Regions from separate parts of the Bacillus sp. LH1 genome, predicted to be linked through region 2. Evidence: riboswitches for the same ligand, from Rfam matches in the RefSeq annotation. Region 2 holds a riboswitch; the other holds the start of a gene.
What was found. Region 2 has a riboswitch for preQ1 ahead of queC (7-cyano-7-deazaguanine synthase QueC). Riboswitches for the same ligand answer to the same signal wherever they lie in the genome.
Positions count from the first base shown of each region.

Region 1: another riboswitch for preQ1. It lies ahead of ACX9TM_RS08720 (QueT transporter family protein); the one in region 2 lies ahead of queC (7-cyano-7-deazaguanine synthase QueC).

Region 1 covers NZ_CM175007.1:1,645,973-1,649,360, reverse strand. Annotated here, with positions in the region: gene ACX9TM_RS08735 (DUF2564 family protein) at 20-268, shown strand; gene ACX9TM_RS08730 (zinc-finger domain-containing protein) at 302-478, opposite strand; gene ACX9TM_RS08725 (ribonuclease H family protein) at 491-1,150, opposite strand; gene ACX9TM_RS08720 (QueT transporter family protein) at 1,302-1,787, opposite strand; PreQ1 riboswitch class I at 1,794-1,838, opposite strand; gene ACX9TM_RS08715 (aldose 1-epimerase family protein) at 1,971-2,843, shown strand; gene ACX9TM_RS08710 (reverse transcriptase-like protein) at 2,913-3,299, shown strand; gene ACX9TM_RS08705 (DMT family transporter) at 3,313-3,388, shown strand, end outside.
Region 2 covers NZ_CM175007.1:1,366,021-1,369,408, forward strand. Annotated here, with positions in the region: gene ACX9TM_RS07145 (DinB family protein) at 1-56, shown strand, start outside; gene ACX9TM_RS07150 (DUF6254 family protein) at 165-281, shown strand; gene kinB (sporulation sensor histidine kinase KinB) at 293-1,501, opposite strand; PreQ1 riboswitch class I at 1,708-1,751, shown strand; gene queC (7-cyano-7-deazaguanine synthase QueC) at 1,845-2,507, shown strand; gene queD (6-carboxytetrahydropterin synthase QueD) at 2,507-2,998, shown strand; gene queE (7-carboxy-7-deazaguanine synthase QueE) at 2,991-3,388, shown strand, end outside.

The DNA.
Region 1 (3,388 bases), 280 kb from region 2:
TACAAAGGAGGAATTATTAATGGGATCAGAAGTAAATGATTTTGAAGAAGTGAAATTCCGTGTAGAAACAGCACAAAAAATGGTAGGATCAGCAACAATTTCAATGGATCCAGATACATTAGAACATGCTACTACTGCTGTAGAAGCAGCTCGCTCTCAGCTTGAAATTATGAAATCTGTTGCAACTGATTTAGATGAGCCATTTTTAATGAATGAGGAAAAAAAATTAAATAAATGTGAGCATCAACTAAACGAAGCAAGACACTAAAAAACATCCAGAGAATTTTCTCTGGATGTTTTTTCATGACAACTGTTCCCCATACTTTTTCAATGTTTCTCCCACTGTACATTGCCTTATACAAAATGAATGAGCGTAATACTTACTATTTGTCTTTCGATTATGTTCTCGCAAAAAACATCCTTCACAATACGTTTCTAATAAGTCATTTACCTCTGTAATGAGTTGCTTTTTATCCACCTTTGCACCTCTCTATTCGGTTATTTCTTTATGACTATCAATACTTGTTCCTTCTAATGCTTGCGTAGCTAATTGATGTGCTTCTTTATTTTGTTTTCTAGATATCGGCTCACATATAAGTTTTAATTTCATTTGCTTCGCCTTTTGCTCAATTTGGTCTAAATAATGATTTAAATGTTCATCATAACAAGGCCATTCTCCGGCTAATTGCTGCAGTACCACTTGTGAGTCTCCGCGAAGTGTAACTGCTTCATACCTAATCCCTAGTTCCTCGAGTATATTCATACCGTATAATAATGATGCATATTCCGCTTCATTATTATCATATATACCTTCTATATATGCATTGCGGCGAATGCGGTAGTTTGTATTTCCTTTTTTATAATACACACATATACCAACGCCAGCTTCTTTCGTTTGCACATCATACCCCCCATCAAAATAAACGAGTATTTCTTGGGGCTCTTCCTCTACTTGCTTACTTAACTTTTTCATCTCTTTTAATGACCATTCTGCGTCCATTTCATCGTAAAATAAAAGTTCCTTAGCTCTTCCTGTTTTCTCAAAATCCTCTGCAAATTGAAGTACTTCTTCTATGTTCATATACTCTGTTGTTAATTCCGTCTGCAATCCACGCTTCGTTTTATACAACCAATGAATTTTATATTTCATACTACATTCCCCTTATGTAAGACTTCTTATATATATCCGGCTAATTGAAGCCTCACTTTATTTTATTATATTTTATCTAGAGTCACAGCATTATATTCAATATGATTACATACAAAAAGAGCTATCCCTATAGGAATAGCTCTTTCATCTATTACATAAATCTTTCAAATTGTACTCGCTTATTAATCCAGTACATTACAGGCATACCGATCGCCATGACAACAAATTCACCAATTGCACAAGTTAACCAAGACAACATAAATGGTAAACCCAATGCAAGATGAAGTTCAATTGCAATCATAAACATTGTAATTGTAAAGATAACTGTATTAAAAATCATACGAGCCCAAACACCTTTAATAAATCGCATAGAAATAATCGTTGCAACTAACGCAAGAATAGATTGCCCTACTCCAAACACTAAATCGTAAGCGATCATAGGTGAGAAAAAGAGATTCGTTAAAAATACACCTAATACAATTCCGTAAATTGCTTTCTTGTTAAATACAACGAGATGATTAAACATCTCTGAAATACGAAATTGTACATTCGTAAAGCCAAATGGCTGAATAAGCATAGAAACAGCAATATATAATGCCGCTAAAATACCATTACCGACTAAAGTTCTAATATTCATGACAAAATCTCCTTAGTTTTTTTACGTGGGATGGTTTCGAACCACGTTATTCGTTTTTTAAGCAACAAGATTATATTTTACGTGGTAGCCCCTCTTTCGTCAATAGATTCCTATCATAAACTACCTTTTTCCTTTTAGACAACGTATAATGAAACATATGAAAGATTTAGGAGGTTTCACTTCATGACAGCAACAATTCAAAATGAAAAAGTGATCGTTTCCATTTCTGACAAAGGTGCAGAATTACAGAGCGTTCGCTTAAAAGAAGACAACACAGAATATTTATGGCAAGGTGATTCTACTTATTGGGGACGCCGTGCACCAATTTTGTTCCCAATTGTCGGCCGATTAGTAGATAATACATACTACGTAGACGGTAAACCATATTCATTAACACAACACGGTTTCGCTCGTGATCTTACTTTCTCTGTGAAAGAACAAAGCGAAACAAAAATCACTTATATCGTTACTAGTAATGAAGAAACATTAAAAAAATACCCATACGAATTCGAATTACTCGTTTCTTATGAGCTAAATGGACAAAGCGTTCATATAACATATGAAGTAAACAATCCTACTTCAAAAGAGATGTTCTTCTCAATCGGAGCACATCCTGGATTCAACTTCCCTTTATTGGACGGTGAATCATTTACAGATTATCACTTATCGTTTAATGGTTCGGAACGCTTAGAAACAAGCGTATTAGAAGGACCTTATCTTTCAAACAAAAAGCAATTAATCGCTGAAAATACGACTGAATTGCCACTTACATATGATTTATTCAAAAATGATGCACTTATTTTTGAACATATGAATACGAATGAAATTTCGATTCGTTCTCATAAACATAATAAATTTGTAAAAGTAGAATTTGATGGATTCCCATTTGTTGGCGTATGGACACCAGGGGATAACGCACCTTTCTTATGTATTGAACCTTGGTATGGCATCGCTGATGAAGTAAATCCAGCAAAAGATTTCAAGAACAAAAAGGGAATTCAATCTTTACAAGCGAATGAAACATTTACATGTCGTTACAGCATCACAATCGGATAACTACTCTATCCCCTACTTCAAAAAAATATTTAAGTAGGGGATCATCTTATAATTTGGAGGTTTCTCATTTTGATTGAAGTATATATTGATGGTGCATCAAAAGGAAATCCTGGTCCTTCTGGTGCAGGAGTGTTTATTAAAGGCGTTCAGCCACCTGTACAATTATCAGTACCACTTGGAACAATGTCCAATCATGAAGCAGAATACCGCGCTTTACTTTTAGCATTAAAATATTGCATCGAGCATAATTATAGCACTGTCTCTTTTCGTACAGATTCGCAGCTTGTTGAGCGGGCTGTTGAAAAGGAATACGCAAAAAATAAAATATTTGCACCTCTTTTAGATGAAGCACTGCAGTACATAAAAAACTTCGATCTCTTTTTTATTAAGTGGATTCCAAGTAGTCAAAATAAAGTAGCTGATGAATTAGCTAGAAAAGCTATCTTACAAAATTAACGGGGGTATGAGTGTGAAAAAAGAGTGGATTGCTCCTCTTGCTTTATTATTTGTCTCTTTTATTTGGGGAGCTACGTTTGTTGTCGTTC
Region 2 (3,388 bases):
AACAAAGACATCTTACGCAGTTAAAAGAGGCGAAACATGCAATTTTGCAACGCTAAAGTGGAAGAAGTGGGAAACCACTTCTTTTTTGATACGTGCATAGTTTTCTTTCTTATTTTGGAATACTACATGGAGAAATAAGAAAGAAAAGAAGGAGTTGAAAAAACATGTCTAAGAAGAAGCGAGAAGAAGAGCGCGCCTGGAAAGCACGTAAAGAAAATCAACAACCGCACGGAAAAGTGAAAGCTTTTGCTGAATTAGTTGAAGGAACAGAAAAAACGTGATGAGTATTTCATCACGTTTTTTGTATGAGTGGAAAAGTTAATAAAAAGGTTGTACCGATTCCTTTTTCACTTATAATATCAATTTTTCCATTCATAGCTTGAACAACACTGAATACGACCATCATTCCAAGTCCAGTACCTTTTTCTTTCGTTGAATAAAAGGGCGAACCAAGACGTTTTACTTGTTCTGAATCCATACCGACTCCTGTATCTTTTATATATAACTGAATATGCTTATGATCAGGAACTAATGTGAAATAAAGATCACCGCCTTTTGGCATAGCCTCAATGCAATTTTTTAAAATATTTAATAAACATTGATTTAGTTTTTGCTTTTCTCCAGCGATAAAAAAAGAAGTGCTTTGCTTTATATAATGAGTACGTACATTTGTTAAATTAGCAAGCGGTGTAATTAGCGACAATGCATGTAGTAATTCTTCTTCTAACTGTAATATTTGTTCTTTTTCAATGCTTGGTTTAGCAAAGGTTAAATAATCTGTAAGAACATGATTTGCTTGTTCGATGCCATTAATGGCAATGTCGATATATAATTTTCGTTCCTGCTCAGTGCATGTATCTGATTGTAACAGTTGTAAAAAACCTTTCGTTGAAGTTAATGGATTGCGAATTTCATGAGAGATAGACGCTGCCATTTCACCAATTAAATGAAACTTTTCAGCATTTATAAGTTCATTTTGGAGACGAACCTGAGTTTGTAATATGTGTAGTAAATATAAAATTAGAATCGTACCAAGCATTGAACATAATTCATACACAATAATATGCGGTATATAATCAGTCTTATTTGTAACCTTTGAAAGGAAGAAGGGTATCCAACTAAATCCGTATGTGAGACTGTAGATAATAGCAAGTGTTATTTTTATACGATTAGAAGTTCGATTGAAAAATTTATATGTTAATAATAGAACAATAAATAGAAGAACAGAACCGATAAGAGATGGGAAAACACCTACCCCACCTAATAATAAGCGATATATGTTTAATACAACTAAGATAGAACCACCAGCAATAGGCCCTCCCGTTAATGTACCGACAATTAATACAATATGGCGCATATCAAATTGAAAACCATTATTTGTTTTTGCTGCAAATGTAATACAGAGTACGGTAGCGAGGCAACAGAGTACAATGAATATAGCTGAATTTAATTTAGGAGAGCGTTTCCCTTTTTGATTCCAAAATAAATGATATACGAGCATTGTAATCAGGATGAATAATATATTTAAAAAGAGATAAATAATAAAGGATTTCAGTGGGATGCCTCCTCTCTTCTTATATTAAATTAATCATACTATAAAATGAAAGAAATGAAATAATAAATAGCGGAAAAATCAGAAATTTTTACGCTAGTATACAATATGTTACAATAAGCTATGTCAATGAAAGAAGAAATTCCGTGCACCGTGCGGGAGAGGTTCGCGAACTCCCTCTATAAAAAACTATGGAAACAACAATATCCTTAGGTATTGTTTTGTTTTTTTATTGTGACAGTTCAAGAACGTTCTTTCTTCTTATTTATAGTAGAGAAGGAGAATGAGTGAAATGAAAAAAGAAAAAGCAGTTGTTGTTTTTAGTGGAGGACAAGATAGTACGACATGTTTATTTTGGGCAATAGAGCAGTTTGCAGAGGTAGAAGCTGTAACGTTTAATTACAATCAACGTCATAAGCTAGAAATTGATTGTGCAGCGGAAATTGCAAAAGAACTAGGAATAAAGCATACGGTATTAGATATGAGTCTATTAAATCAACTTGCTCCAAATGCGTTAACGAGAACGGATATGGAGATTACACATGAAGAAGGTGAATTGCCATCGACATTTGTAGATGGACGAAATTTACTCTTCTTATCATTTGCTGCTGTATTAGCAAAACAAGTTGGAGCACGTCATATTGTAACGGGTGTATGTGAAACTGATTTCAGTGGTTATCCAGACTGCCGTGACGTGTTTGTGAAATCGTTAAATGTTACTTTAAATTTATCTATGGATTACCCGTTTGTCATTCACACGCCACTTATGTGGATTGATAAGGCTGAAACATGGAAATTATCAGATGAACTTGGAGCATTTGAGTTTGTTCGAGAAAAAACATTAACATGTTATAACGGAATCATTGGTGATGGTTGCGGTGAATGTCCAGCATGTCAACTTCGTAAAGCAGGATTAGATACGTACCTACAAGAACGCGAAGGAGCGAACAACTAATGGATAACTTTTTTGGATTTCGCATCGTAGAGAATTTGCAAAAAATGGACAAGGATATTCAGCGTAAACAACTCAAATACCATAATAAAAGAGTAATGGTCAGCAAGGAATTTACATTTGATGCAGCACACCATTTACACTGTTATGAAGGGAAATGTAAAAACTTACATGGTCACACATATAAAGTTGTATTTGGAATTAGTGGATATGTAAATGAAATAGGTCTTGCAATTGACTTTGGAGATATAAAAGAAATTTGGAAGAATGAAATAGAAATTTATCTAGATCATCGTTATTTAAACGAAACGTTACCTGCAATGAATACGACTGCTGAAAATATGGTCGTTTGGATTTATGAAAAGATGGCAGAAGCACTAACAAAAGAGAATAGAGTGAACGAATATAAAGGAGCCCGCGTTGAATTTGTTCGTTTATTTGAGACGCCGACTAGTTATGCGGAAGTAAGACGGGAGTGGATGCTTGATGAGTAAAATCCCTGTCTTAGAAATATTCGGTCCGACTATTCAAGGTGAAGGAATGGTTGTAGGGCAAAAGACAATGTTTATCCGTACAGCTGGTTGTGATTATAGCTGTGCTTGGTGTGATTCTGCTTTTACGTGGGATGGATCAGCTAAAGATCAAATTAGACAGATGACACCAGAAGATATTTGGGATGAGCTTGTTGCAATTGGAGGAGAAAATTTTTCTCATGTTACGATTTCAGGTGGAAATCCGGCATTATTGAAAAATATTGAGTTTCTTCTTTCTATATTAAAAGAAAATGGAATGCGAACGGCAATTGAAACGCAAGGGAGTAAATGGCAAGATTGGTTACTTCAAATTGATGAGATAACAATTTCTCCAAAACCACCAAGTTCAAC